Linked DNA regions of Oleidesulfovibrio alaskensis DSM 16109. The protein of the gene in region 2 binds, or shares a complex with, the protein of the main gene of each other region. Links are inferred from orthologs where the notes say so. Each region holds a gene or a part of one and is shown on either strand. Other genes may lie near its edges. The genes, in order: H586_RS0109815 and H586_RS0111195.

Region 1 (15,440 bases), on a different replicon or contig from region 2:
TAAAACACACGGGGGTTCCGGTCATACCAAACCTTAAACATCTGCCGCACTGCGACCTCATGGTGGCAGCCCACTGCCATCGTTATATCGGTGCGGGGGCTTTACTCAAAGCCCGACACGGGATTCTCGCCTATCACCCGTCGCTGCTCCCAAGGCACCGCGGGCGTAACGCAATCCACTGGACGCTGGCCATGCGTGATCCCATAGCCGGTGGCTCTGTTTATCTGATGGACGATGGTGTTGATACCGGAGACATTGTCTGCCAAGACTGGTGCCATGTTCTGCCGAACGATACCCCACAGACCTTGTGGCGGCGCTCTCTGGGGCCAATGGGGGTGCGCCTTCTCACCCAGGCCGTCACATGGCTTGTAAGAGATGGCACCTTGCATACAATGCGGCAAGATGAACGATGCGCCACATGGGAGCCAGCATTGGCCCGTGAGCCTCTCAAAAATACAATCTAAAAACAGGTGCCCCGGAATACCGACCGGGGCACCAAATTTTAACTCTCGAATTTCCCATTTTGAAATGGCAAAATTCTCAAATAGAGTGTCAGCTTACAGCAAATTTTACGCATTCGCGCGTAAAAAAATGCGTAAAATAGACTGATTTTGAACAGTACGAAAAAAGGCCTGATCGGCGGAAACCCGCGTCAGGCCTTGAAATTTCTGGAGCCAGCAAACAGAATTGAACTGTTGACCTGCTGATTACGAATCAGCTGCTCTACCAACTGAGCTATGCTGGCAAATGAGAAGGGCCTTATAGCCTCATCCTGTGCACAGGTCAACAGTCTCCCGTTGTCCAATTACATTTTATTTACGACATTCCGGCACAGTGGGCACCGGCAGCGGTTATTTTGCCCTTTTCCTGTTTTCTTGCTATCTGGCAATAAAGAAGAAAACAGCTTGTCAGGAATAATTATTGACAAGCTGCTCATTCTTGAATAGAAGCTTTCTTAACAACTTGTTCAACCAACTCATCTTCAGGAGAAATCTGAATGAAATCCTTGAAAGGAACCCGTACTGAAAAGAACATTCTGACCGCATTTGCCGGAGAATCTCAGGCCCGCAACCGTTACGACTACTTTGCAGGTCAGGCCCGCAAAGACGGGTATGTGCAGATTGCACATGTGTTTGAAGAAACCGCCCTGCATGAAAAAGCACACGCCAAGCGCCTGTTCAAATTTCTTGAAGGCGGTGAAGTGACAATTTCTGCCGGATACCCCGCAGGCGTCATCGGCTCCACACTGGACAATCTGTTTGCGGCAGCCGAAGGCGAACATCATGAGTACGAGCAAATGTACCCTGAATTCGCCGCCATTGCCAAAGAAGAAGGCTTTGATCAGCTTGCCAAGGTGTTCATGAACATTGCCGTGGCCGAACAGTACCACGAGCGCCGCTTCCTTGCCTTTGCTCACAATATTGAAAAAAATGTCGTTTTCCAGCGGCCTCAGACCGCGGTGTGGCGTTGCCGTAACTGCGGATACAATCACGAGGGATCCGAAGCTCCCGACCTGTGTCCCGCATGTGCCCACCCCAAAGCTTTCTTCGAGCTTTTCGCTCCTGAATGGTAAGTTTCCGTTGCGCCTACCAGCGCACAAGGCGCCCGCTACGGCGGGCGCCTTTCTTTTTTTGCCTGAAAAATCCCTGTCCCCGCAGAGACACCTGTGAACAAAATTGCAATTTTTTGCAGTAGCAAGTCCGGAATCTGGAATTCTGCTGACAAAAAAATGAAAAAAATGTGTTTTTGTCGAAAAAAGGCTTTTTTGACGTTTATGTCAAAAAAACATAAAATTATAAATATTAAAACGTATCATGACAAAAGTGAACGCTTGAATAGCCTAATGCATGATAACACAATATAAAATCATACACGCAGAAAATTAACAGACTAGCAAACTTTGACTACCGCAATCAATGCATTGCATTTTTCTCAAAAAATTTGAAAGTTAAAATATCAATTTCCATAATCACATATGCTTTTTTATAAAAACAGATAACAAATTCATACATTGCCAAAAATATAAATCATATATTTTTTTCATTTCCTGTTTGCCCCGCCGAGCGGTTACACGCTATATGGGCTGCCTTACAGCGAAATCATCCTTATGGAGGCCTTATGAATACCCCCGTGAAGAATAATGACGTGCTTGGCACCACTAACCGTGGCAATATTGTCGAATCCGGGCTGTGCAGCCTGTGCCGCGCAGACTGCATGGGTAAATGCGAAACGTGGCTTTCATGCCTTAAAGGTCGCGACACCCTGTACCCGCGCGATTTCGGGCTGGTTACCGCCGGCAGCGGCAACACCACACATGTGGGCGTTTCATACAATTCTCTGCGCATTCAGGGCTACAACTACGGTGCCCACGGCATGGGTGAAAACGGCAGCAAAGCTCAGTCCGGCGATGCGCTTTTCACCGATGCTTCGCTGGAAACCAGCTTTGGCGCCGACGAAAAGACCAAATGCCGTTTCCCGCTGATGACCGGCGCTTTGGGTTCCACCTTTATTGCCGCGAAATACTGGGACTCTTTTGCCGTGGGCTGCGCACTGTGCGGCATTCCCATTGTGGTCGGTGAAAACGTGGTGGGCGTGGACCGCAAATCTTCACTGGAAAACGGCCGCATAACCAGTGCGCCGGAACTTGAGCGCCGCATCAACACCTATCTGCGCTACTACGACGGCTACGGCGCCATCATCGTTCAGATGAACGTGGAAGATACCCGTAACGGCGTGGCCGAATACATCGCCGAAAAATACGGCGACAAAGTCATTCTTGAGCTGAAGTGGGGACAGGGAGCCAAAGACATCGGCGGTGAAATCATCGTTGAAAGCCTTGATTACGCTCTGTTCCTGCAGGAGCGCGGTTACCTTGTGGACCCCGACCCCTCCCGTGCGGAAGTTCAGGAATCTTTCAAGTCCGGCGCCATCAAGGGTTTTGCCCGTCACAGCCGTCTGGGCTACACCAACCTCGGCACGTGGGAGCAGGTTCGTGAAAACTTCATGAACTCCGTTGACTACCTGCGCAAGCTCGGATTCAAACGTCTTTCTCTTAAAACCGGTTCGTACGGCATGCAGGCTCTGGCCATGTCCATCAAGCTTGCCACCGAAGCCCGTCTCGACCTGCTGACCATCGACGGTTCCGGCGGCGGTACCGGCATGAGCCCCTGGGACATGATGGAAACCTGGGGTGTCCCCTCCATCCTGCTGCATGCAAAAGCCTATGAATATGCTTCGATGCTGGCAGCCAAGGGTGAACGTGTTGTAGACATGTCGTTTGCCGGTGGTTTTGCCAAATCCAGCCAGATTTTCAAGGCGCTGGCACTGGGCGCACCGTATACCAAACTTATCTGCATGGGCCGCGCCATGATGATACCCGGCTTCCTCGGCTCCAACATAGAAGGCGTACTGCGCCCCGAACGCCGTGAAGCCGTATGCGGCAACTGGGACAAACTGCCCCGCACGGTGACGGACTTCGGCACCACCCCCGAGCAGATTTTTGCCGGATGGTATGACGTGCAGTCCAAGGTGGGCAAAGACGAAATGAAAAACATTCCGTTCGGCGCCGTGGCCATGTGGTCCATGGTCGACAAACTGGGTGCCGGCCTGCAGCAGCTGATGGCAGGTGCGCGCAAGTTTGAACTTTCCTGCATTTCGCGCGAAGACATTGCGGCCTGCAACCGCGAAACAGAAAAGGAAACGAGAATTCCTTTCATCACCGACGTGCAGGACGAATTTGCCAAAGCCATTCTGCGCAGCTAAGGACTGACAGCTCAGTCCGCTTTCCATACCAGACAAGGGGCGCATCCTTCGGGATGCGCCCCTTTTTCAGCATTACAGGCTGCAGTATGCCATACGGCCGGGCGGAACACAGCAGACTACCGGACAAAGGCAGGTCATTGTCGCCGACAGCCTGCACGGCAGAACGACAGAAGCCATGCAGTACATGCCGCAGACAAAACAACTGCCGGACAGCAGCCCTGCCCATGCCCGAAAGATAAGGACATCATAGCCGTTCAGCAGGGCATCAGCTATGGGGCTGCAGCGGAGCCGGCGGCACCGGTACCACCGCAGCTTTTCTGCTGCACACGGCAGACCGCACCGGAACACGCGTATAGATAAAAGCACCTGCCAGCGCTGTAAACGGCGCCACCAGCACCAGCCCGAGACTGCCCACCAGAGTTTTAACAACCTCGGCTGACACGTAAATCATGTTGAACATGTTGGCCAGCGGCACTCCCTGAGCCATGAATGCCATAAGTAACGTGACAAAACCACCTGAATAGGCCAGCAGCAAGGTGGTGGTCATGGTCCCCACAACAGCGCGGCCCACGCGTATGCCTGAAATAAAAGCTTCTGCCGTGCTGATGGAAGGATGACGCGAAACAACCTCGTGCTGACTTGCGGCCACATCCATGGCCAGATCCATTACCGCACCCGAAGCGGCAACAAAAACAGCCCCCACATAAATACCTGTAATGTCCAGATGAGCGTATCCGGCATAGAGCATGGTCTCTGCAAAGGGCATAACGGCACCGTGCAGCTTCAGCGCACCGGCCGCCCATACTGCCAGCAGAGAACTGGCCCCGACCCCCAGCATGGCGCCCAGAAAGGCCGTCACCCCCAACCGGCTGATACCGGCCACCAGAAACACAATAACCGCCGTCAGCACCGCCACAACGCCGAAAGCCAGCGGCACCGGGGCAACCCCTTTGAGCAGCAGCGGCACAAACAGCTTCCATAATACAAGACCGGTAAAAACAAAGCTCAGCAGCGCCTTGGCCCCTGTCCATCCGCCGAAAGCCAGCAACAGCAGGCCGAACACGCACAGCAGCGCGCCCTGCAGCCCCAGCCGGTAATGATCCTGCGCCACCACGGTGTCCACACTGCCGTCCTTCCTGTGTGTTATCACCAGCAGGGCTGTGTCTCCGGCAGAAAAAACTTTGTCCAGATCCATCCTTCCCTGCAACTGATTGAGCACGGTAAACCGCTGCCCGCCATATGGCCCGTCCAGCGCTTCAACCTCCAGAGCCTGATACCCCACCTTGATAAGTGTGTGCTGCTGCAGCCCGCCGGAATCCTGAGACAGCACCCTGCCCCTGCACCGTATGGCCGATGTGTCCATACGCGCATCAAATCCCGTGGGCAGCATCCACAACACACAGGACAACACGGCAAACAACAGCACCATGGCCCCGTCAAGTCTGCTGCGCATAGCGTTCTCTCCACATAAGCCGCGCACGGCATGTAAAACAGCGGCGCAGCCCGCAGGCCGCGCCGCCCTTGTTTCTGCAACAGTCAGATGATCAGTTGGCCGCCACATAGACATGGGGCTTCACACCCATGGCCGTCATGATCTTTTTGGCAATGGCCGTCTGGTGATACGATCCGCCGAAAAGGTCCGCACCGCGGCCCACGGCGGTTGTTCCCACGGGAACCGCTGTATGCGAGAAGGATGTCCACGCCAGCCCGGCCTTGTTATTGAGCAGGTGGGTTATAGTGACAATGAGAGGATCGTATCCGCCGTACAGGTTGACGGAAACAGGATCGTTCAGCTTCATGGAATCGCCCGCCACAGACTTGACGAACGCATCCTGCAGCTGGGCAAGCTCGTGGGGCTGCACATACATGGGGTCTGCATGGTCGCCTGCAAACTGCAGCCCGAAGTAATGTGTGATGGTGGGCTTCAGGTCATTGAACGCCAGCGAACCCTGATGCTCTTTTTTAAACAGCTTCAGCACATCATCGGCAAAATACTGAAACGAGACATACTGTTTTTTCAGCACGTCAAAATCAGACTCATATGCCGTACCGGCAAATCCCAGAGTCATGCCGCCGCATTCGTGGTCGCCCGTCACAACAATCAGGGTCTCGTCGGGATGCTTTTTGTAAAATCTGACAGCCTCGGCCACGGCCTCGTCAAAGGCCACAGTATCCATAATGGCTGCTTTGGCATCGTTGGCATGGCAGGCCCAGTCAATTTTACCTCCCTCAACCATCATAAAAAAGCCCTTGCTGTTATCCAGCAGGTCTATGCCCTTGGCGGTGAATTCTGCCAGAGTGATATCTTTGCCCGGGCGGCTGTCCATGGCATAGGGCAGCGCACCGGAATCCTGCAGCCAGCTGTTGTACGCAAACACCTTTCCGTCTTTGCGGTTCAGCTTCAAAAACTCGTCGCGGTCCGTCACCACTTTGTATCCGGCGTTTTTAATGGCATCCATGGCATTGCCGCGCGGTTCCACGCCTTTACGCTTGCCCGCGGGGTCCTTGATGCCTCCACCGGCAAAATAGTCAAATCCGGACGAAGCCAGTGCATGGTCGATGTAATGGTACAGGTTGCGGCTTTCCTCGTGAGCGTAGAACGCAGCCGGAGTTGCATGATCAATGGAGACAGAAGAAACAATGCCCACTTTCATGCCCTTTTCACGGGCCATTTCGGCAATGGTCTTCACTTTTGTCTTGTCCGGCGCCATACCTATCATGCCCACATCTGTCAGCTGACCGGTACTCATGGCCGTGGCCGCAGCAGCGGAATCCACAATGAACCTGTTGGCGGCGGGGGTGGTGGTTATGCCGTGCACCGGAAAAGAATCGAGAACCAGCTGACGGCCTGTAAACGCTTCTGTGGCCTGCTTTTGCGGCAGGCCCATGCCGTCACCGATAAACAGAAAAACATATTTTGCGGGTTTCTTTGCAAAAGACTCTGCCGCGGCTGCGCTGTGCGCGCAGACCAGCAGCGTCATCAGCATACAGACAACACTTACGGAACGCTGAAAACAAGACGGACGCATGTGAATTCTCCTTGCCTGACAACAAATAAAAAAAAACGGCACTGCCGCATTGGCTGGCAAGGATATGTCCCCGGAAGGTGACAACAGAATGACAGTACGGCTAAGATTGCACTACATCAAAGCCGTTCCCTCAGCGCGACGATGATAATGCACATACCGGCGGCTTGATGCCGTAATGAAACTGCCTGTGGCAGTTGGGGCACAGCGCCATGCAGTTGGCCGGAGTATCCGCGCCGCCCTCTGCCAGCGGCCGGACGTGATGCACCTCAAGATAAGGCAGGTTGTCTGCACGGCTGACAAACGGTGCGGGGGCCCCGCAGCATTCGCAGAAGCCACCGGCACGCAGCAGCACTCTGGCAGCGACCACGGGACTGCGCCGGAAGACAGCCTGTTCGCGCACGGTCATGCCAGGCGGGCAAAGAGTTTCCGCCGCATCATCGCCGGGGTCTGTATCCGCAGCCTGCTGCAGCTGCCTGATGGCAAGGCGCACATCTTCATCGGGCCACTGCACGGATTCCGGTTCAAAAGCCCGCACAGCAAAACCGGCCTCTGCCAGTCCGGCGCGTGCGTCACGGGTGTTGAAGCTGCCCGCGCTACCTTGTCCCGTGGCCATGGCCCATATGGCCTTGGCCGGATACAGGCTGCCCCGATGTACCAGATACCAGCGTCTGGGCGTTTTATAAAACGCAGGGCGCACCCCGCGTGCAAAGTCATCAATGGCCCGCAGTATGGCCTGTTTCATACTATTCTTCTCCGGATTTGACGGCCACGGCCGGCAGTGATGCATCCGCGGCGGAAGCATGGGGCATATGCATAAAAACGCCCCGCGGTATAATGCCGCGGGGCGTCGTTCATCTGACAAAAAGCGCGCCGCGCAGAACCGCAGCAAGATTGCGGCGGTGCGGCGCACCATGACGTCTATTTGCGCAGCATTGCCATAAGCTGCTTCAGATGCTTGCGCTCTTCGGCGATGCACGCGTCGATATGCCTGCCTTCAGCTTCGGGCACAAAGTCACGCATTTCGGCAAAGAACAGCATGGTATCCTTTTCAAACTGCATGGCGATGCGCAGAGCAGTTTCACGGCCGAGCTGCTCTGCCGGAACAGCGTCGGGACGGAACAGGGCATGGCTGTCCAACAGCGAGCGCATATACATGAGGTAGTCAGCCTCATCGGCCCATGCGGGCAGTTCCACAGGGGCAATGCGTTCACCCATGGCTTTGAATATGGCACGGTGGGCCATTTCCTCTTCCATCAGCCAGTGAAACAGCCTGCGGGCTTCTTCATCTTCCGAAGCCGCAGCAAGGCGGCGGTAGAAGTCTTCGCCGCGGATTTCAATTTCCTCCGCAGCGCGCACGATGTCGCCGGCTTTAAACAGGTCCGCCATGATGCCTCCTTCAAGGGGCTAGAGTTCGTTAGGCAAGTCCTTCAGGTCAGAGTAACGGAAAACCGGTCCGTCGACACAGACATACTTTGTGCCGATGTTGCACCGGCCGCACAGTCCGACGCCGCACTTCATGCGTTTTTCAAGAGTGGTGATGATCTGTTCATCCCCGAATTCAAGCTTTTTCAACGCCTGCAGGGTGAATTTGATCATGATGGGCGGGCCGCAGGTTACGGCCACGCAGTTTTCCGGCGCGGGGTTCAGTTCCAGCAACACATTGGGAATCAGCCCGACACGACGCGTGGCGGATTCTTCCCAGCCTTCGGCAGGTGCGTCCACAGTAAGCACCACGTCCAGATCATCCCGCGCCATCCACTCTTCCACGTCGTACTTGAAGCTCAGATCAACGGGAGAGCGCGCGCCGTACAGCAGAGTGATCTTACCGTAGTCGGCGCGATTGTCCAGCATATAGACCAGCAGTGTGCGCAACGGAGCCATACCTATGCCCCCCGCAACAAACACCACGTCTTTTCCTTTCATTTCATCCACGGGAAACCAGTTGCCCAGCGGCGCACGCACGCCCACGGTATCACCGGCTTTCAGCTGATGCAGGCGGCTTGTCACTTCGCCCACCTTCATTACGCTGAACTGCAGATAATCCATGCGCGTGGGCGAAGAGTTGATGACAAACGTCGATTCACCCACGCCGAATATGGAAAGCTGCCCCACCTGACCGGGCATGAAGGAAAACGACTCCATCAGGCTTTCGTCGTTGAAGCGGACACGAAAGGTCTTGATGTTGGGCGTTTCTTCCACAACCTCCAAAACAGTTGCCAGAGCAGGCAGGCTGGGGTTGTTATGCATCGGCTTTCTCCTCGGCTTCTTCAGGGACTGCGTTATGATTCTGTGCGGCCTGCACCACGGCGCGGATATCCAGCGAGACAGGGCAGCTTTTGATGCAGCGGCCGCACCCGCAGCAGGCTATCAGCCCTTCGTGCAGTTCGGGGTAATAGGCAAACTTATGGCCCATGCGGTTGCGCAGGCGGTGAGCCTTGGTGGGTCTGGGGTTGTGCCCGCTGCCTTCCAGCGTGAACTCGAACGACATGCAGGTATCCCAGGTGCGCAGACGTTTGCCCTGCAGACCAGACTGTTCATCGGTCATGTTAAAGCAGTAGCAGGTGGGACAAAGGTAGGTACAGGCGCCGCAGCTTATGCATATGGCTGCCTGTTCATTCCAGAAGTCCATATCGTCGAACCGCTCCAGCAGCTTGCGGGGCGCGTCTGAATAGTCATGGGCTTCGCCCAGCTGACCGCGGGTGCGGCTGATGACGGCACCGGCCTCGTCCATGCGTGCCTGCGAGGCAGACTCAAAGTCGCCTTCCGCCAGCAGCTCACGGCCTCTTTCCGTCACTCCTTCAGCCACATAACCGCCCTCTACGGGCACCAGCAGCACGTCGGAACCTTCGGAATCATCCGGCCCGCTGCCCACGCTGTGGCAGAAGCAGGTACTCTCGGCGCTGGTACAGGCCACGGTAACATACAGGGTGTTTTCGCGGCGGCTTACGTAGTACGGGTCGCGCATGGTGTCGCAGTTGTACACACGGTCAAGAATAAGCTGCCCGCGGGCGCCGCAGGGACGTCCTCCCACCACCACAGCCTTCTGTGTGGGCAGGACTTCGCGCACCTGCACTTTCACCCTGTCCAGATTTTCGGGATCCTTGTCGTACTTAAAGCGCAGCAAAGTTTCCGTCTGCGGAAAAACCCCTTCCTTCGGAGCCCGCACGGGCATCTTGTCCAGCAGCGCCTTGCGCCCGGGCACATAAGGGCGGAACGTCACCGTGCCGCAGTCGTCCATGGGCACCAGTACGGCGCGGTCGCGTGAAAGTGCGTCGAGCCACGCGGTCATCTTGTCATGGCTGATGAATTGTCTGCTCATTACCAGCCTCGCTCGTTAATGGTCTCTTCCTCTACCTGATAGGTAAGCAGAGGGGGCGTGGCATCGGGGTCGGTACCGCTTTCGTAGGCAAAAAGCTCCCTGACCACTCCGTTCATGGAGCGGCGCAGCAGCATAAGCGGGATATCCAGCGGACAGGCGCGTTCACATTCACCGCACTCCACACAGCGCCCTGTCAGGTGCATCACATGGATCATCTGGAACATGAAGTTCTCCGCGGTGCTGGATTCCTGCGTAAGCCAGTGCGGATTGCGCGACGTGGCAATGCAGTGGTCCCGGCATACGCACATGGGGCAGGTGTTGCGGCAGGCGTAACAACGCACACAGCGCCGCATCTGCTCCTGCCAGAAAGCAAAACGCTCGGACAACGGCAGTTTTTCAAACTCTTCCAGTGTGGGATGCTTTGCGGGCACTGCGCCCTCTTCCACACGGGCTCCGGCAAAATGATCGGCATCTATGGCGTTATGATACCGGCAGGTTTCACATTTACCGCTGCGTATCTCTGCAAACGGCAGTTCCACCTTGGTATCCGGCGCCGAAAGCACAACCTTGTCGCCGGCAAACTCCACGCTGCCGATTCCGGTACAGCCCTGTGCTCCGGCTTCCAGCTTCTGCAGGCTTACTATGCCGTTGCAGCCGAAGCCGAACATGACCACTCTGTCGCGGGGGATGAGCTTTTCCTGCACCAGCTGTATGACCGCACGCGAATCACAGCCTTTGACCACAAGGCCCACCTTTTTATCGTTTCCGGCCCCGCGCAGCAGACCCGGCAGATAGGTGGCAAGGCTGTGCACGCACAGCGGGTTGAGCACAAGCCGCTCAAGATCTTTTTCGGTACGGATAAACAAAGGCCGCATGTGCAGGGCGTCAAAGCCCTGCTCCCAGCCCAGAACCATGTCGAGTTCCGGCAGGGCGGCGCGTATCTGTTCTTTCAATTCCTGCAGCACGCTCATGAGCGCACCTCCTTGAGATGGCAGGGGCATCCCTGACCGGCCTGCACCGCACGCTCGATGTCGGCCAGTTCGGCATAGCCGTTTCCGCCTGTCATTCTGGGCGCGGGGCCGAGATCATGTATGCGGCTGGTGAATGTTGTCACCACATGCTGCCAGCGCTGCCCTTCGGAAGCGGACACCCATGTGTACTCGAACCGGGCAGGATCGATACCGGTGACCGGCAAAAACTGCTTGAGCATTTCAAGCCGCCTGCGGGCATAATAGTTGCCCGCTGCATAATGGCAGTCACGGGGGTGACAGCCCGATACAAGCACGCCGTCAGCACCGCTGATAAGCGCGCGTACAATAAACAACGGATCAATGCGGCCGGAGCAGGGAACACGGACAATGCGCAGGTCGGTGGGCTGCACAAAACGGCCCACACCCGCGGTATCCGCCCCCCCGTAGGAGCACCAGTTGCAAAGAAAGCCGACTATTCGAAGCTCTCGTCCATCAGGGGCGGACATAAGGCATTAACCTCCGCAAGAATCTGGTTGTCTGTGAAATGCTGCAGCTGAATGGCCCCGTGCGGACAGGTTGCCGTGCAAATGCCGCAGCCCTGACACACGGTTTCCAGCACGTCCGCCTTCACATTGCCTGCACGGTCCTGCGTTTCACGCACCGCGCCGAAAGGACATGTCATGGCGCACTTCATGCAGCCCACGCAGCGCGCCGTATCAACCTTGGCAACCTGCGGGTCCGACTCAAGCATTTCACGCGAGAACAGTGTCAGCACCTTGGAAGCCGCGGCACTGCCCTGTCCCACTGATGTGGGAATATCCTTGGCGCCCTGACAGGCTCCGGCCAGATACACACCGGCGGTGTTGGTTTCCACGGGTTTCAGCTTGGGGTGCGACTCCATGAAAAAGCCGTACTGATCGTAGGAAATACGCAGTTTTTCGGCCAGCTGAGGCGCACCATGAGCAGCCTCAACCCCCACTGCCAGCACCACAAGGTCGGCTTCAACCTCTACCTGCGTGCCTGCCAGCGTGTCGGCACCGCGTACCACCAGCTTGTCGCCGCGCGGGAAAATCATGGAAACACGGCCGCGCACATACTGCACGTCGTACTGTTCCTGAGCGCGCCGCGTAAACTCGTCGTATCCTTTGCCGGGGGCGCGGATATCCATGTAAAAAACATAGGAGTTGGAATCGGGGATGTGGTCTTTGGTCAGCACCGCCTGTTTGGCGGTATACATGCAGCAGAATCCGCTGCAGTAGGGTCTGCCCACGGCGGGGTCGCGCGACCCCACGCACTGGATGAAAACCACTTCCTTGGGTTCCCTGCCGTCCGAAGGACGCTTGATGTGGCCGCCGGTGGGGCCGGAGGCATTCATCAGGCGTTCGTACTGCAGCGATGTGATGACATCGGGGTATTTTCCGGCGCCGTACTGGCCGTACACCGTGTAGTCAAAAAGATCGTACCCCGTGGCCGCCACAATGGCGCCCACTTTTTCGGTGACCACGGTCTCCTGCTGCTCGAAATCGATGCAGCCCATGGGGCAGAACTTTTCACACACGCCGCATTTTTTACCCTGCAGCTTGCGGCAGTAGTCGGGATCGATGGAAGCCTTTTTGGGAATGGCCTGCGGAAAGGGTATATTGATGGCCGTGGTTGTGGCCACCCCTTCGTTAAAGCGGTCGAAGCTTTTTTTGCTGGGGCATTTTTCCATGCACAGGCCGCAACCGGTACATTTGGACCAGTCAACATAGGTCTGCCTGCGGCGGATTTTGACCTCAAAGTTACCCACATAGCCGCTTATCTCGTCCACTTCGGCAGCGGCGTACAGCGTGATGTTGGGATGCTGAGCCACGTCCACCATCTTGGGACCGAGAATGCAGGACGAACAGTCCACAGTGGGAAACGTCTTGTCCAGCTTGGCCATTTTGCCGCCTATGCTGGGTTCGCGCTCCACCATGATCACTTCTATGCCTGCATCGGCACAGTCCAGCGCGGCCTGAATGCCCGCCACGCCGCCGCCGATGACCAGCGCTCTGCGGGTCACCTCGAAGTGCTTGGGCGTAAGGGGAGCGTTATGGCGCAGCTTTTCCACGGCCATACGTATCAGGTCCGAGGCCTTGACCGTGTTGCGTCTGATATCTTTGCCGATCCACGAAACATGTTCGCGGATGTTTGCCATTTCCAGCATGTAGCGGTTCAGCCCGGCACGCTCCAGCGCGCGCCGGAAGGTGGGTTCGTGCATGCGGGGCGAACAGGAAGCCACCACCACGCCGTCCAGATTATGCTCGGCAATGGACTGCACTATACCCTCCTGCCCCGGTTCGGAACAGGCGTACATGGTATCGGTGGAATACACCACATCGGGGAACATCCGTGCCGTCTCCGCAACCGAAGGACAGTCGACGGTGGCGGCGATGTTGCTCCCGCAGTGGCAGACGAAAACGCCTATGCGCATGGTTTCATCTCCTTGGCGTTAGAGCACGCCTGCCGCGCGGAGGCAGGGGCCGGGGTCCACAACCAGCTTGGCAAGGCCCACGTCCGCCGGTGCAAGACCGAAGGAAAGCCCCATCAGCTGGGTAAAATAAAACACAGGCAGTGCGTGCCGCGAACCGCGGGCCGCATTCACCTGTCCCTGACGCATGTCAAGGTTCATCTGGCAGAGAGGACAGGCAGCCACCACGGCATCGGCACCGCAGTCCGCCGCGGCGTCCAGCAGGCGCCCCGAAAGTTCGGAAACAATATCGCGGCGCGGCATGCCGAATGCCGCTCCGCAGCATTCAACCTTCAGCGGAAAAGGCACCACCTCGGCCCCGCAGGCTTCCATCAGCCTGTCCATGGCCATGGGGTGTTCGGGGTCGTCAAACTGCATCAGACCGGGGGGCCGGTTCATAATGCAGCCGTAATAGCAGGCCACCTTCAGGCCGCTCAGGGGCTTGCGCACCTTTTCCTGCACAGCCTGCGCACCCACTTCTTCCGCCAGTATCTGCAGGGTCGAACGCACGTCGACATCCGCTCCCGTTTCAACATCGGCATCAGCGGCACCGTCATGCAGCAATGCCGAAACCTGACTGCGGAATTCCGCATCTTCCATTTTATGCGCAGCAGTGCGCAGGTTGGAAAGACAGCTGGGACAGGGGGTGGTCACCACGCTGTGGCCCGCCGTGGCGGCAATGGCCAGATTGCGCGCCGACAATGCTGCCGAAAGCACATGGTTGACCGTGTGTGCGGGTGTGGAACCGCAGCAGCTCCAGTCAGGCAGTTCTTCCAGCCGCACGCCCAGTGCGCGGAAAACGGCCTGAGTCGACTTTTCGTACTCGGCAGACGTGCCGCCGCCCGAACAGCCCGGATAATACGCTACAGTGGCAAGACTCATCGGCTGCCTCCCTTGCTCTCAGCGGCAGGGCCGGCGGCGGAAACAGCCTGCCGGTCTTCCTGCTGCCGCTCGCGGAAACGGCGGAATATGGCCGCCACATGACCGGCACCCTGAATGGTATGCGGCCGGAACCCGATCTTGCCCTTGGGCAGCACCGTGGGAGCAAGATCATAATCGGTCCAGAAACGGCCGGTCTTCAGCACATAGTTGACCAGCATACCCATTTCGTAGACACGGCCATGCCGCTCCACCGATGCCAGAAAAGCATCGCCGAAGCTTTTGACAGCGCCTTCGGTGGCGTATCCTGCTTCTCGCGCCATATGGCGCAGCACGTCGACCACGCGGGCCACATCAATGTTATTGGGACAACGTGTGGTGCACGACTGACAGCTGGCGCACAGCCACAGCGAACGGCACCGCAACACTTCGTCTCTTCTGCCCATTTGCACCAGACGCATGATCCTGCTGACAGGAATGTCGTACACAAAGGTATACGGACATCCGGCCGTACAGTTACCGCACTGGTAACATGTGGCCAGATTCTGCCCGCTGCGGCGGGCGACCTCTGCGGCAAACGCGGCATCCCGGGACTGTAAGGATATCACTTCCATAATATTCCCTGGACTATCCATTTATATGAACGAAAACGCCGGCACCGGTGTGCGGTGCCGGACCGTGAAACGCAGATATATATGCCGGAACAATGCCGTGCCGGACTTCGGCAGAGCCGCTACCGGCGCGGAACAAAGAAAAAAACGTATCCGGCGCAAAACAGGCGCGGAGCACATGCCCCATGCGGTGTACAGCCCTGTGTGTACATACTGCCCGGAAAAAACGCCGGGCGGACAGAACGCGGAGCGCACCGCTGCGTCCGCGGCGATGATGCATGGCTGACATGATGCGTACCGTACCATATGCCGGAGCAAAGGACAGCAATTCCACCGGCGCCGAACCTGTCCATGCAGCGGACAACACCTTGCCTTCTC
Region 2 (15,355 bases):
ATGCCGGGAAAAAGATGTTCCAGCCGGAGCAGGTAGTGTTCGCGGCAGGCATCGCGCAGCGTCATGCCCGGCCAGAAGAGCACATATGCCGCACCGGCGTCAGCCGCGCAGCGTACAAGGCGGGTGATGTCGCGGGGCGAGTCGGTGATGAAAGGCAGTACCGGCATGAGGGTGATGCCGGCGTATACACCGGCAGCGCGCAGCGCGGCCAGAGCCTTGAACCTCATGGACGGCGGCGGGGCGTGCGGCTCTATGGCGGCGGCCAGCCCGTCGTCCGGCGTGGTCACGGTTATGCTGACAGCCCCGAAGGTACGTTGTGCCTGCGCAAGCAGGTCTGCATCGCGGGTTACAAGGGTACCTTTAGTTATCACATGCACCCCGAATCCGTGCCGGATGAGCAGCTTCAGCGCAGAACGGGTGAGCTGCTCTTCTTTTTCCTGCGGCAGATACGGGTCGTGCATGGAGCCTGTGACCACGGTTCCCCGGGCACGTTTGGAAACTACTTCATGCCAGAGGATTTCCAGTGCATGACGTTTTGCTCGTATGTGCTCCAGCCTGCCGATGCCGTAGCAGTTGCTGCGGGTGTCGCAGTAGATGCAGCCGTGGGGACAGCCGCGGTACAGGTTCATGGTGTAATGTCCGCCGAAAAGCGCGTCCGGCGCGTTTTTCACGCGGGCAAGGATGGTGCGGGCCGCTATGTATTCCATACCGTCTGTATGCACCTGCGGCCGCAAAGGAGCAATGCGCGGCGGGGCAACGCATGACCGGACAATATGCGCGTGCGGTGTGAAGGGTGCTGTCAGCAGCACAGACACAGGGCGCTGCTGCGCAGCCTGCGGAACAGTTTGTCCGCCACGGAACCCATCATGAGATGTTCAAGAATGCCGGACCCCATGCCGCGCCTGCCGGAAACCACCAGCCCGAAGTCGCCTTCGAGCGAAAGCCGCAGGATTGCTTCTACCACATTGCCGTGGGTGACCACGTTGGTGGAGATGCGGTGCGCCGCAATGCCCTGCCCTTCCATGATCTGCCTGCACTGTTTGAACAGCATGCCGCTGTCTGTCAGGCCGCACGGCGTTGCACGGCAGACGCGCAGCAGCGTGAATTTGTGGGGGCTGTCACTGCCCAGCAGGCTGGCGATATGATGTACCGCGTTGAACGCCGAGGCGGAGCCGTCCACACAGATGAGCACTTCCTTTGAATCACGCGCCTGCGGCGGACAGAGCCACAGCGGCACCACGCACGACTGTTTGACCATTTCACTGGTGATGTCCGGAGTGCCTTCCAGCATGTTTTCCAGCCATGTGCGGCCGCGGTTGCCCAGCACAATGGCCGCATGGCCTCCTGTAGTGCCCTGATGCAGGATGTCCCAGTCCATGGAGACGGAATCAGGCACGGCGCACAGCCGGATGCGCTGTTCGTGTACTCCGGCCTGCAGCAGCATGGTTCTGGCCTGCTCCAGACTTTCATTGCCCAGGGCCAGATGGCGGTGGAACTCTTTTTCGTCCATGCCTGCCTCGCCCATGACAAGCCCGTAAGGGCCGATGCTTTTATAGCGTCTGGGCGGGGCCACATACAGCAGTGTAATGCCGATGGACGGCGAATCGTGCAGAAAGCGGGCAGCAAACTCCGCCGCATGCAGCTGGGCAGGCGTTTCGCTGACGGTCACCAGCACGTCTCGTCTGGGGACCGGTGGTATGGGCGGTATGGTGCGTCCGCCGGATGGCTGTGATACACGCATGATTCACACTCCGTAACAGGTACTGGCGTCATGTGCCGGTATCACGCTCCCCGAAGCAGGGGGCGTAACATGCCGGTATTTACGCGATATGTGACTATACGGATACTCAACGGAAAAGCAAACCCTGTCGCAGGCTGATTCATGGCAGGCAGCCCTGCGCCGTGTCAGCGTATCTCCGGAGGGTGCGGGCATATGTTATGCGCGGGACGGGTGACGGGGCGCAGCCGATAGGATACAGTGGAGCGTTATCGTATAAATGTTCCGGCATGGGCCGCTGGACGGGCCGTATGTGTCCGGCTGTGTCGTGCTGTCAGGCCGGTTTTCACAGGAGGTTTTCAGCATGCTTGATTTTGATTTCCACAACCCTACCCGCATTGTTTTCGGCAAAGACAGACTGGCGGAGCTTGATACGCTGGTTCCTGCCGGTGCCACTGTGCTTGTTCTGTACGGCGGGGGCAGTGTCCGCCGGTTCGGCACGCTGGACAAGGTGCGGGCTGCCCTTGAAAACGGCAGAACCGTTCACGAGTTCGGCGGCATTGAACCCAACCCGCGGTACGAAACACTGCTGAAGGCGGTGGAAAAGGTCCGCAGTGAAGGTGTGGATTTTCTGCTGGCTGTGGGGGGCGGTTCCGTAATGGACGGGACAAAGTTTGTGTCGCTGGCATCGGTGCATGACGGTGATCCTGAGTCGCTGCTGTACCACGGCTTTGCCGGTGTGCCCGCCGCAAAAGCTCTGCCGCTGGGATGCGTGGTAACGCTGCCCGCCACCGGTTCTGAAATGAACATGGGAGGAGTTATCAGCAAGGGTGACGGAAAGTTCCCCGTACTCTGCCCGCTTACCTTCCCGAAGTTTTCGATTCTTGATCCCACGCTTACCTACTCGCTGCCTGCCAGACAGGTGGCAAACGGAGTGGTGGACACCTTTGTCCATGTTATGGAGCAGTATCTCACCTTTCCCGTGGAAGGACGCTTTCAGGACAGAACCTCGGAAGGCATCCTGCTGACCCTTATTGAAATCGGACGTTACACCATTGATCACCCCGAAGATTATGATGCCCGTGCGAACCTTGTATGGTGCGCAACCATGGGGTTGAACGGCCTTATCGGTTCCGGCGTGCCGCAGGACTGGGCAACCCATATGATCGGGCACGAGATTACGTCTCTTTACGGGCTTGATCACGGCCAGACGCTGGCCATCATTCTGCCTGCCCTGATGGATGTGCGCCGCGATGCCAAACGCGAAAAGCTGCTGCAGTATGCCGAGCGCATCTGGAACATCACCGGAGGCACAGACGATGAGCGCATTGATGCCGCCATTGCCCGGACAAGAGCCTTCTTTGAGTCTCTGGGCGTTAAAACCAGACTTTCCGACCATAAGCTCGGCGTTGAGCATTTCGACGCTGTAATCAAGGGTCTGGAAGCAAAAGGCCTGACAGCTATGTCCGAGCGCGGCGACCAGACGCTGGAAGTAAGCCGGAACGTTCTGAAGGCTGCCCTGTAGCGTCCATCGGACAGGATGATTACGCATAGTAAACAGCCCGCCGGCCATGTGGCCGGCGGGCTGTTTTTTTGTCCTTATGGGGCTTTTTTCACAGCTATTGTTGTGTGCACAGTTGCTCGGTTGCACCTGTCGAATAGGAATAAAAAGGGTTGTCGGATGCTGCCCCTTTATTTGGCATTGAAAATAATTTTTGTTATCAACTCCAGAATAGAATCAAAGCTATTGCCAATGTGAGGGTGCGTTGAAAGTTGAGGAAATGGCCGCTCAGAGTGCATGTTGCGGGGCAAAAGATGGTTTGGGCGAAGATGGAACCAGCGTGTTTTATGTCGATAACTAAACAGCTTATGGTAAAGGTACAGAACATGTGCTGTTGCTGTTTCTGATACAAAAATCAATCTTTCACGGGAACTTCATATAATTATGTCAAATGTCCTGTTGGCTTTATTGTCATTTGTTGTTCCGGGGGCAGGTCAGATAGTTAAGGGAAAAGTGTCTAAGGCCCTGATTCTGGCATCAGGCAGCTCAGCCGGTTATTTTGTTTTGAACGCTGCCGTGGCACTAAGCAATGACCGGTACTTGGCGCTGGTCGTTTTTGTAGTGCTGCTGGATACTGCCATCCGCTTATACTCCGCTGTTGACGCAGCGCGTCTGAATAAAGCTGCAGATGCGAAAGGTAGTGCAGGGAAATGGTCAAGGCTGGCGCTTGTTGCGGGGCTTGCAGCGGCAACTCTCGGACCGGGCAGAGAATTTCCTGCGGGTAGATTACATGCATTTTCCATAGCCTCCGGCAGTACGATGTTGTCGCCAGAGCTTGAGGCAGGAACAGCGCTATTGGGCGTCCCGTATCAATACTGGGAGCAAGAGCCTGTCAAAGGTGATTTTGTGATAATTGAGCAAAAAACAACAGGCCCTTTTAGCAAGAGTCCTTTTATATTACAGGTTCATGGCGTTGCGGGCGAAAAATGCCCTGCGTCTGTCTGCACGCGCTCAGGAACGTTTGCTGACGCAGGCGATGGTTACCTGATACCCAAGGGGCACTATGTTGTCGGTGCCCGTAATCCGCAAAACTTTCAGACTCTCGTTTCTGAAAAGGAAATAACGGCAAAAGCCGGATACGTGTACTGGCCCCTGAACAAGATGCGCAAGCTGTGATCTGATGGCAGCTGGCTGCGCCGTATACAGGCTGCAGTATGCGGGCAACCTTCGCAGATATAAACTCCGGCAAGGCTGCCGGCATGCACAGGCATGATTGTCTTGATAGGTTTGTAAGGTTTCCGACTGATAAAAAAAAGGCTCCTTTTCAGGAGCCTTTCATGTTTGTTTTTCTTACCGGATCGTACCCGCGTTATACAATCCAGTCGTCGTCTTCTTCGATGGGGGTGAATCCGCGGCGCATGGTGTTTTCCGTCACTACGCGCGGGTCCATGAACTGCAGCAGGTAGTCGGGGCCGCCGGTCTTTGAGCCGACACCGGAAAGCTTGAAGCCGCCGAATGCCTGCCGTTCCACCAGCGCGCCGGTGCTGCCCTTGTTCAGGTACAGGTTGCCCACGCGGAATTCTTTGCGGGCTTTTTCGAGATGTTCCGGACTGCGCGAGAACACGCCGCCGGTCAGGGCAAACCGGGTGCCGTTGGCGATTTCCAGCGCTTCTTCAAAGGTGGAGGCCCGCATGACGCCGAGCACGGGACCGAATATTTCTTCCTGCGCTATGCGGCTGTCGGGAGTAATGTCGGCAACCACGGTAAGCGGCACATAGCAGCCACGCGCGGGAATATCGTCGCGCGAAACCAGTATGGTGCCTTCTTCTCTGGCTATTTCAATGTATCTGCCGACGTTTTTCTGCAGCGAGGCATCGGCCAGCGGGCCCATGTAGTTTGCCGGATCTTCTGCCGGTCCTATCTTCAGGTCGTTGCAGGCTTCGACCAGCCGCTTCACAAAGCGGTCGTATATGGGGTCCAGCACGATGACCCGCGAGCAGGCGGAGCACTTCTGCCCCTGAAAGCCGAATGCCGAATAAATGACCTGCAGCACGGCCTCGTCAAGGTCGGCATCGTCATCAATGATAATGGCGTTTTTACCGCCCATTTCGGCGATGACGCGTTTGCAGTGGTGTTGTCCGGGCTGTACAACGGCCGCTTTTTCCTGAATGCGCAGGCCTACTTCCATGGATCCGGTAAAGCAGATCATGTTGATTGCGGGGTGTTCGACAAGATAATCGCCCATGACCGAGCTGCGTCCGGGGCAGTAGTTGAATACGCCGTCGGGCAGTCCTGCTTCGCGGAAGACCTCTGTCAGGTTGTAGCCGATGCGCGCGGCAATGCCGGATGGTTTGTAAATGACCGGATTGCCCGTCACTATGGCCGCAGAAGCCATGCCGATGGAGATGGCAAAGGGAAAGTTCCACGGCGAGATGACGGCGGCAATGCCTTTGGGCTGGTAGAACAGGTGGTTGTGTTCGCCGGGGGCGCGGCCCATGCGGCGGGGCCTGCCCAGCCGGAGCATTTCGCGGGCATAGTATTCCATAAAGTCTATGCCTTCGCCCACATCGTGGTATGCCTGATCCCACTGTTTGCCCACTTCAAGAATCTGCCATGCGGACAGCCTGTAGGCGCTTCTGCGTGCGGCGTCCGCGGCCTTGAACAGGTAGTTGGCGCGGTCTTCGGGTGACACATCGCGCCAGATGTGAAACGCCCTGCCCGCCGCCTCGATGGCCGCATCGATTTCCGCTATGCCCGCCTGACATACATCGGCGAGTTTTTCATCGGGGTCGGCCGGATTGGTCGTTGGCATGGTGTCCTGCGTGAACACTTCTTTACCGCCGATGAACAGAGGCACGGTGCCGCCTGCGGCGGCGCGTACCTCGGCTATGGCCCGCGGAAAGGCGGCCCGCTGTTCGGGTATGGTGAAGTCTATCATGGGATCATTGCGGAACGGCGGAATGCCTCCCGTGCCGGAAGGCTCCACCGGTGCCGGACGGGCTGCCAGCTCGCGCTGCAGGGTCAGCTCCGGATTTTCAAGCAGCCGCTCCATGTCGGTGCCGTCGGCAAAGCTCTGTCGCAGAAATGATTCGTTGGCTGTGTTTTCCAGCAGGCGGCGCACCAGATATGCCATGCCCGGAATAAGCTCGCCGTAGGGGCAGTACAGCCGCACCCTGCCCGCCACATTCAGCAGGCCTTTGCGGACCGGTTCGGCCATGCCGTACAACACCTGAAATTCGTATCGTGTTTCGGGCACGCCCAGCTGGCGGGCTGTTTCCATGGTGGCGGCAATGGTGCGGATATTGTGCGAACCGCAGGCGAAGTAGCAGATGTCGCTGTTTTCAAGAATGGTGCGGGCCATGCGTTCAAAACACATGTCGGACTGTGGTTTGTGCACCCATACGGGAATGTCCCAGCCGTTCTGTTTGGCTATGACGGTTTCGGCGTCCCAGTAAGCGCCCTTAACCAGCCGGATGGCAATGGGCAGCTTTTCGGTGCGGGCCCAGTGCAGCAGGTCGGCAAGATCTTTTTCCGATTCACGCAGATAGGCCTGCAGCACGATGGAAAGATGCGGATAATGACGGAATTCCGGCTCGCTGCGCAGTCTGCGGTACAGTTCAAGCGTCATTTCCTTGTATTTCAGCGCTTCCATGTCAATGCACAGAAAGCCGTTCATTTCTACAACCTTGCGGTACACGGGCACAAGGCGCTTCATGATGCCCTGCACCGAGCCTTCTATATCCACTGGTTTGGCCTGTGAATACAGTGCGGAAGGCTTGATGGATACGTTGACTCTGGGGGTGCAGCCCCAGTCTGTGTCCGTGTCCGGTCCGGGACCTTTCAGGGGCGACCATTTGTCCTGTTCTCTGGCCAGCGCGTCAAGCACCTCCAGATAGCCGTCGCGATAGGCGTCGGCCTCTTCCTCGTTCACAGTCGCTTCGCCCAGCAGGTCCACGGTAAAGGCAAAACCGTCTTTGCGCAGTTTGGCTATGGATTTGACGGCTTCTTTGGCGTTCTGGCCGATGATGAACTGCCGGCCCATGTTTTCAATGTTGGAGCGGATGGTTTTTTCCATCAGCATGGCGGTCAGTTTGCCGCCTATGCCGGCTTTTCCGGCTCCCCATTTGAGCACTGCGGGCACGTCGCCGCCTTCGGCGAAGTATTCGCGGATATGCCGCGAAAGAGATTCCGAGGTGTTCAGATACGGGAAAACGTCGACAAACCGGAAAAGCTGGACTTTGAAGTCTTCATTTTTCATGGCCCAGTCCATGACTTTGCCGGTCCACCATCCCTTGTTGAAGATGGACGGAGCTTCGCCGCTGATGCTGGTGAAAAATTCTTTTCCGCGCGAGACAATTTTTTCGTCTGGCATGGTTTCCATGCGGTCCTCCTCGGAAGCGGTAAGGTGTGAGTGATTCGAGTGAACGGCTCTCCCGTCATGCCGCGTTGCAACGCGGCATTTTTATTGATTTTGTGAAGTTGTACGTGTTCGCACTATTCAAGGCAAGTATGTTTGTACAAAAATGGTCAGTCGTTGCAGTTGGTGCGTGCCGTGCAACAGTTTGAAAACGTTCTGCCTTTCCTGCGCTCAGAGCCGGTGCAAAAAAAAGCCGGAAAGGAAATCCTTTCCGGCCTGATGGCGGTGTTGTGCCGTGCCGCTGTGATAACATGCCGCAATGCCGCAGAATGAACGGCGTTCCGGGCTGCTTTCCGGTAGTTTTCCGAAAACTTATCTGATGTCCAGCGAGCCTCTGAAGTCATCCCAGCTGGTGATGCCCAGCGTATCCACCAGCTGCTGCAGTTCATCCACCAGCCGGAAGGCGCAGTCGGGGCGCATGAAGTTGGCGGTGCCTATCTGTACGGCGTGTGCGCCCACCAGCATGAATTCCAGTATGTCTTCTGCCGTGGTGGCTCCGCCGATGCCGATGACCGGAATGCTGACAGAGCGGGCGGCCTGCCATACGCAGCGCAGGGCCACGGGTTTGATGGCAGGGCCGGAAAGTCCGCCGATGACATTGGCCAGCAGAGGCTTGCGGCTGCGGATGTCCACGGCCATGCCGCTCAGCGTGTTGATGCACGAAAGCATGTCCGCCCCGCTGTCTTCCACTGCACGGGCAATTTCGGCAATGTCGGTGACATTGGGCGACAGTTTGACGATGACGGGCTTGGTGCCGGAACGGCGTTTTACGGCGCCGGTCACCCGGGCGGCCTGTCTTGCATCCTGTCCGAAGAGTATGCCCCCTTCACTTACGTTGGGGCACGAGATGTTCACTTCAATGGCGGCAATGCCTTCTTCGGCGGCAAGTATGCCGGCCAGTTCGGCAAATTCGTCAGGGTCGCAGGCATACAGGTTGGCGATGACGGGTGTTTCCTGCCAGGGCAGCTGCGGCAGCTTCTGCGTGATGAAGTTTTCGACGCCGGAGTTCTGCAGCCCCACGGCGTTCAGCATGCCGCATGCGGTTTCGGCGATGCGCGGCATGGGGTTGCCGGCACGGGCTTTAAGCGACAGACCTTTGACCACTATGCCGCCCAGACGGGCAAGGTCGCCGTAGGGGGCAAATTCGACACCGTAGCCGAATGTGCCGGAGGCCGTCATGACGGGGTTTTTCAGCTCAAGGCCGTGCAGGCCGCTGGGTATGGTGACATGCAAATCCACGACAGCGCTCCTATGCTTTATCCAGGTCTACCTGATCGGCCCAGAAAACCGGACCGTTGTTGCAGACCTGCGCTTTGCCCGCCTGCGTGTGGTGCAGGTGGTGTTTTTCCGTCGTGCTGGTGACGCATCCCAGACATCCGCCCACGCCGCAGGCCATGCGGGTTTCCAGCGAAAGCTGGCAGCGCGCGCCGTATTGCAGGGCAAAACGCTGTACCGTGCGCAGAAACGGAGTGGGGCCGCAGGCCAGTACCAGCCCGTCCTGTTCCGCGTATTCGGCGATGCGTTTTTCCAGACGCTCGATGAATCGCAGCAGGTCGTCGGGGCATTCTTCCTGATGGTTGTCGGCCATGATTTTTTCGTTGATGCTTTCAAACGGATAGCATCCGAGAGGCATCCGGTGGCCGAATTCCATCCACAGGTTCCACGGTTTGGGGTGCGTGTGGGCATAACCGATAAAGGGAGCGATACCAATGCCGCCGGCCAGCATGAGCGTGGGCGTTTCAGGCTCCACCGCAAAGCTGTTGCCCAGAGGCCCCCAGACCACAACGGTGTCGCCCGCTTTCAGGTCTGCCAGTCTGCGGGTGCCGCGGCCCACTGCCTGAAAGAACAGAACCAGATCGCGGCTGCTGACGCGGCAGATGGAAAAGGGACGGGCCCACAGCATGTCCAGCGCCCATCCCTGAGGGCGTATCATGACAAACTGGCCGGGTTTCCAGCTTTTCCAGCGGGGTTTTTCAAGGCGCAGAGCGTAAAACTGCGCATCTCCCGAAACCTGTCCGAAGGGGACAGTATCCAGCACCTTGAGTTCGGTGCATTGCTGTTCGCTCATTTCAAATTCCTCGTATTTCTTAGCCGCGCGCACTTTGGCGCAGGCATGGCTCCCTATTGTCTAGGGCAGGAGGTTGAGCGGGTCAACACTATCTTGCCAAAGAGCGGCGATGGCGCGTTCTTCTGCGCGGCGGGCCGCGCAGAGTGGGCGGCAAAGGCAGGTAAGCGGAGATTTACATGCGGCGCGGCTGCAAACTCATAGTGTTTTCATCGGCGCATGACAAGAGGAACCCGCCGGTGTTCCGATTTGCAGCGCTGCCGGATTTTTTTTGCGGGCGGCACCCCGTGGCGGAATCATTGCTGTTGCATCTGGGCCCGACTATGGTTAGATGCAGGGTTGCAGGCGGAACTGTGCCGGGGTGCTGGTCTGTCTGCCGCGTGCCGTGTATCTGACGGAACTCCTTTCAGACATGGCCGTCCGGCTGCCTTGCCGCGCAGAGTGCGCTGGTGCGGCCGTATTCCTTCCGCCCCGCAACGGAATCTGATCATGAAAAAATTACCCGAAATACTTGCCCCTGCAGGCGATACGCAGTCTTTTCTTGCGGCACTGGCCGCCGGCGCCGACGCCGTGTACGTGGGCATGAAGCATTTTTCCGCCCGTATGCAGGCCGACAACTTTTCCGTCAAGGAACTGGCCCGCATGGTTGAACTGGCAAGGCGCGAAGACCGCAAAGTTTACATAGCGCTCAACTCCATGCTTAAACCGACCGACCCTGCCGCGGCGGGACGGCTCATACGGCGGCTTGCGCGCGGTGTGCAGCCCCATGCGCTTATCATGCAGGACCTCGGCGCCGTGGAGATGGCCAGACAGGCGGGATTTGAAGGTGAAATTCACCTTTCGACACTGGCCAACATAACGCACCCTGCAGCGTTGCACGCTGCCCGCCGCATGGGGGCGGACCGTGTCATTCTGCCGCGCGAGCTGGATATAGACGAGGTGCGCCAGTGTAACGACGCCTGTCCCGAAGGGCTTGATCTGGAGCTTTTTGTGCACGGGGCCCTGTGCTACTGCGTTTCGGGCCGCTGCTACTGGTCCAGTTACATGGGGGGCAAGTCGGGGCTTCGGGGACGCTGTGTGCAGCCCTGCCGCCGTGTGTACAAGCAGAAGAGCCGCGAGGGGCGGTATTTCTCGTGCCTCGACCTCTCGCTGGACGTGCTGGCCCGCAACCTGCTGGACATGGAAAATCTGTCGTCGTGGAAGATAGAAGGGCGCAAGAAAGGCCCCCACTATGTTTTTTACACTGTCACGGCATACCGCATGCTGCGCGACAATCCGGGCGATCCTTCGGTACGCAAGCAGGCAGAAGACCTGCTGAAGCAGGCGCTCAGCCGTCCCACTACCCATGCCCGTTTTCTGCCGCAGCGCCAGCATCCGGTGACGGCCCCCAACGATTCGACCAGTTCCGGCATGCTTGTGGGCAAACTGGCGCGCGATAAAAAGGGTGCGCTGGAGTTCAAGCCCCGTATGGAGCTGCAGCCGCAGGACTTTCTGCGTGTCGGGTTCGAGGATGATCCGTGGCACCGCACTGTGCGCGTGACCCGCAGAGTGCCCAAGGGCGGGGCATTTACTCTGCCCCATGCCAAGGGGCGGCCGCCCGCGGCGGGAACTCCCGTATTTCTGATCGACCGGCGCGAGAAAGACCTTGTGGACCTGCTGCGCCGCTGGGAAGGCCGTCTGGCCGACGTGCGCGGCGGCAGCGAGACCTCCGTGGATTTCGAACCGGTGCTGCCGGCACGTCTGGACAAGCCGGGCAAAGGGTTTACCGTGCTGCTGCACGGCAGTATTCCCAAAGGCAGGCGCGGCGGACGCGAAGGCGGCGTGGTGGACGGACTGTGGCTGTCTCCCCGCACAGCCGAAGTGTCGCGGACGCTGGTCTCACGGTATTCGTGGTGGCTGCCGCCCGTGATCTGGCCCAACGAGGAAGACCAGTGGAAACGCCTTATCACGCAGGTGCTGCGCAACGGCGCCCGTCATTTTGTACTGGGAGCCCCGTGGCAGATGGAGCTTTTTCCGGAAAATGCCAAAATAGCGCCTGTGGCCGGTCCTTTCTGCAACGTGGCCAACCCCGCCGCTCTGGCCGTGCTGGAGCGCATGGGGTTCCGCGGGGCCATAGTCAGCCCCGAGCTGTCGGGCGAAGAAGTGCTTTCTCTGCCGTCCATGAGTCCCCTGCCCCTCGGGGTGGTGCTTTCGGGCTACTGGCCCATGGGGGTCACGCGTAATCCGCTGCAGCCGCTCAAACAGGGCGAACCCTTCCTCAGTCCCAAGCGTGAACCTTTCTGGGCGCGCCGCTACGGGCAGAATACGTGGATTTTCCCGGGGTGGCCGCTGGATATCACCGCTCATCAGGATGAACTGAAGGCAGCGGGGTATACGATCTTTGTTCATATGAAAGAGCAGCCGCCGCGCGAAGTGCCTGAGCCGTCGCGCAGCAGTTCCTTCAACTGGGATCTGACGCTGCTTTGATGCGTACAGCAAAGACCGGACGGGTATCCGTCCGGTCTTTTTGTATGCAGAGTCCGCAGCGTGTCTTTGCAGCCGGTACGGGCCGGCAGCGGGACAGGTATAAACCTGCATTCAGCGCCACAGTCTGGTGAAGCATTCTTCCACGGCATTTCTGCTGCGCAGTCCGGAAAGCCAGTGTACGGGTATCCAGTCCTGCCCGTGGCGCGCCCCCAGCAGCATGCCCAGAGCAAGACCTCTGGCACAGGAATCCCCGCCGCCCATGACATTTTCCACCAGCGCTTCGGCCGGTGCGTTTTCATACCGGACGGCCAGATGCACCACGCTCATGAACGCGCCCTTCATGCCGCATGCCTGCCCGAAGCGTGATACCGCTTCGCATCCTTCCAGAGCGGCGTGCATGTCGGCAAATGCCAGCCAGTCCTGTGCGGGCAGCTGCGCATAATCAGCCCCGGCAGCCGTGGCGAGCGCCTGCGGAACGTTCTGCCCCTGCAGCAGGGCGTGTGCGGCGCGCGCCATAAATTCCGCACCGTCGGCAACCAGCACGGAGCCGTGAGTCATCAGGCATTGTGCGCGGGCGGCAGCCGCCAGTCTGTCCTCATGGTCTCCCAGTACGGCAAGCAGAGGTGCGACCCGTGACGCGCCGGAAAAATCGGAAGTCACGGCGCCGGTTTTGTCCGGAGGCAGTCCTTCTGTAAACCGTGTCAGCGCATCGCGCGATGCCCTGTCCATATACCCGTTGTAATGCACCATCATCTGCTGCCATCTGGCGGCAAAACGTGCCAGCGAAAAATCGCCGGTTTCCGCCACAGCTTCAAGCAGCAGCAGGGTCTGGTCGCCGTAGTGCGACAGGTCGCCCGCTTCTTTGCCCGCATGGTGGGTGTTCAGGCGCGGGGCAAGCAGTCTGTCCACTCTGCCCAGTTCGCGCGTAATGCGTTCCCGGTCATATTCCCAGTGTGCGCCCAGCGCCAGCGAATCAGCCACAAATGAGGCCAGAATGGCCGAACGGATTTTGCTCATACAGCCCTCCTTGGTCAGAGCCGGTCTGTATTTTTACCTACGGTAAGCCAACAGACAGGCTTTGGCTATGTGCAGAAGGCGTAACTGCGGCAATAAAAAAGGCGGCACCCCGCAGGGTGCCGCCGGAAAGACGCAAAAAACCGTCAGAAAGCTACTGCACAGTACAGGTTTCCTTGGCTGAACGCACGAGGGTGTCTTTCATTTCAGCCACATAGTCTTTTACTTTGTCAGACTTTTTCCATTCCTCGAACATGCTTTTCCATGTGCTGAATTCCATGAAGGATTTGTCCAGCTGCTCTTCGTGCGACTGCACCCAGATGTTAAAGAGCTGCATTTCCAGCTGGAAGACGGAGCTGTCAAAAACTCGCGCCGCCAGATCATTGCGCATGGTGCGGCCTTCCAGACTGGTGGCCACAAAGGTGCAGACGGCGTTGCGCGACGATTCAAAGGTGATTTCTTTATTGTTCAGAAGCTCCAGCATGCCGGCCAGATGAGCATAATCCTTGGTGATATGCTCTTCCGCCTGTTCCGGAACACGGATAAGCAGAGCGGAATCTTCTTCTTCGTTGATAAAATAAAAGCGAAGCCAGTTTTCAAACATCATGACTTCGACAATCTGGTTAAGGGCCTTGCCGAATTCCGTGGACATGAGAACTCCTCGATTCCTGATCTGGCGCGGATTGCGCGTGTGCAGACTATGGACACTCAGCAGGGCGGCGTCAAGTCCAAAATTTCACAAAGTCCGCAGAGCCTGCAGTGCAGTGTTCCGCCGGCGGATACGGCGCCGCCGTCACCCGGCACGGAAAGCCGCAAACACGGAAGAATGCGATATAACGTACCCCGCGGACTTGGACAACTGCCCGGCTTTTGCTATGAATAGTGCTTGCATGTGAGTCGGCTTTGCGGTAATGGGCTTCTCCCTTGCGGCCTTTGCAGGGGATTCCCGCCGCGGTCGCCCGCAATCACATGGCAGGCCTGCCGGTCTGCTGCATACGCGCAAGGCTCTGCCTCGCACCGGAAAATATCATGTTACCCAAGATAGCTCTCATCGGTCGCCCCAACGTGGGCAAATCCACCCTTTTCAACAGGCTGATCCGCAGCAACAGAGCCATAACCCATGACCGTCCCGGAGTAACCCGTGACCGCATGGAAGGCTATGTGAAAGTGGGAGACCGGAAGTTCATCATTATTGACACCGGCGGCATAACGCTGGACGAACACGCTGCCGTGGCGGAAGGGCCGGACGAACTGCGCGGGTTCGAGGCGGAGATTCTGCGCCAGACGGAAGAGGCCATTGCCGATTCCGTGGCCTTGTGCCTGGTTGTGGACGGACGCGAGGGGCTGACTCCCTTTGACGAAAGTCTGGCCGCGTATGTGCGCAAATCGGGCAAGCCCGTGCTGCTGGCCGTCAACAAGGTGGACGGCGAAGAAATGGCCGACCTGTACATGGCCGAATTCCATACGCTGGGCTTTCCGGTCATCCCGCTTTCCGGCGCTCACGGATTCAATGTGCGGGAATTCAGCGGCGAGTTGTTTGATCTGCTGCCTCCCGAAGACGAAGACGCCCCGCAGGAAGAAGAGGAACGCCCCCTCAAACTGGCCATGCTGGGCCGCCCCAATGCGGGCAAGTCTTCGCTGGTCAACGCCCTGAGCGGCAGCCGCCGCATGATTGTTTCCGATGTGGCGGGCACCACCCGCGACAGCGTGGATATTGCCGTGGAACTGGGCGGCAGGCGCTATGTTTTTGTGGATACGGCCGGAGTGCGCCGTCGGGCAAAGATTCAGGACCCTGTGGAACGGTACAGCGTCAACTCTTCGCTCAAGTCGACAACCAAGGCCGATGTGACGCTGGTGGTGCTGGATGCGGTGGAAGGTCTGACACAGCAGGACAAGCGTCTCATTGATCTGCTGGACGAGCGCAAGACGCCGTTCATGCTGGTGATCAACAAAATTGACCTTGTGCCCCGGGATGGCCTGACCGCGTTGAAGCGTCTGTACGATGATGCCCTGACATTCTGCAAGCATGTGCCCATCATGTACATTTCTGCGCGCAGCGGCCGCGGAGTGGACAAGCTGCTGCCCATGGCCCGTAAAATTAACAAGGAATGTTATGTGCGCGTGGGTACGGGGCTGCTGAACCGGACACTTACGGAAGCCGTCACCCGTCACCAG

The links.
Region 1: the proteins of H586_RS0111195 (region 2) and H586_RS0109815 are in contact, whole or in part, in a crystal structure (PDB 5UE9), measured with the Lactococcus lactis proteins. The link is inferred for Oleidesulfovibrio alaskensis DSM 16109 from one-to-one orthologs. Residues at the interface, in WP_025017116.1 of Lactococcus lactis: Gly25, Phe27, Phe29, Glu32, Tyr33, Lys35, Tyr36, Lys48, Phe56, Thr60, Pro61, Arg62, Val63, Ala64, Glu65, Thr66, Ala67, Ser68, Gly69, Met70, Ile74, Gln77, Pro223, Glu251, Phe274, Ala275, Pro277, Phe278; in WP_023189152.1 of Lactococcus lactis: Leu4, Gln5, Ala47, Ser48, Met49, Leu50, Leu51, Arg52, Arg53, Met95, Leu98, Arg223, Met224, Ala225, Cys226, Ile228, Gly229, Ala230, Cys231, Tyr232, Ala233, Val235, Glu236, His237, Asn243, His244, Ala245, Lys247, Glu250.

The regions. Positions count from the first base shown.
Region 1 is NZ_AXWQ01000014.1:125,041-140,480, reverse strand. Bases 7,118-10,116 are described here. They hold H586_RS0109815 (FAD/NAD(P)-binding protein), read right to left. Parts: upstream 9,039-10,116; coding sequence 8,196-9,038; downstream 7,118-8,195. Other genes in these bases: H586_RS0109805 (4Fe-4S dicluster domain-containing protein), read right to left, coding at 10,110-10,116; H586_RS0109810 (4Fe-4S dicluster domain-containing protein), read right to left, coding at 9,031-10,110; H586_RS0109820 (ferritin-like domain-containing protein), read right to left, coding at 7,710-8,177; H586_RS20100 (HNH endonuclease), read right to left, coding at 7,118-7,533. Also shown: H586_RS0109860 (formyltransferase family protein), read left to right, coding at 1-464; rbr (rubrerythrin), read left to right, coding at 998-1,573; H586_RS0109840 (glutamate synthase-related protein), read left to right, coding at 2,119-3,762; H586_RS18855 (YibE/F family protein), read right to left, coding at 4,028-5,215; H586_RS0109830 (alkaline phosphatase), read right to left, coding at 5,307-6,791; more of H586_RS20100, read right to left, coding at 6,922-7,117; more of H586_RS0109805, read right to left, coding at 10,117-11,081; H586_RS0109800 (hydrogenase iron-sulfur subunit), read right to left, coding at 11,078-11,587; H586_RS0109795 (CoB--CoM heterodisulfide reductase iron-sulfur subunit A family protein), read right to left, coding at 11,554-13,536; H586_RS0109790 (CoB--CoM heterodisulfide reductase iron-sulfur subunit B family protein), read right to left, coding at 13,555-14,454; H586_RS0109785 (4Fe-4S dicluster domain-containing protein), read right to left, coding at 14,451-15,065; H586_RS20650 (hypothetical protein), read left to right, coding at 15,341-15,440.
Region 2 is NZ_AXWQ01000018.1:9,869-25,223, forward strand. The notes cover bases 6,912-9,825. They hold H586_RS0111195 (dihydroorotate dehydrogenase), read right to left. Parts: upstream 8,875-9,825; coding sequence 7,948-8,874; downstream 6,912-7,947. Other genes in these bases: H586_RS0111185 (proline dehydrogenase family protein), read right to left, coding at 6,912-7,599; H586_RS0111200 (iron-sulfur cluster-binding protein), read right to left, coding at 8,885-9,703. In the rest of the region: H586_RS0111165 (SPL family radical SAM protein), read right to left, coding at 1-707; H586_RS0111170 (universal stress protein), read right to left, coding at 800-1,741; H586_RS0111175 (iron-containing alcohol dehydrogenase), read left to right, coding at 2,082-3,242; H586_RS20970 (hypothetical protein), read left to right, coding at 3,663-4,394; more of H586_RS0111185, read right to left, coding at 4,588-6,911; H586_RS0111205 (peptidase U32 family protein), read left to right, coding at 10,190-12,166; H586_RS0111210 (ADP-ribosylglycohydrolase family protein), read right to left, coding at 12,278-13,183; H586_RS0111215 (hypothetical protein), read right to left, coding at 13,335-13,832; ribosome biogenesis GTPase Der, read left to right, coding at 14,210-15,355.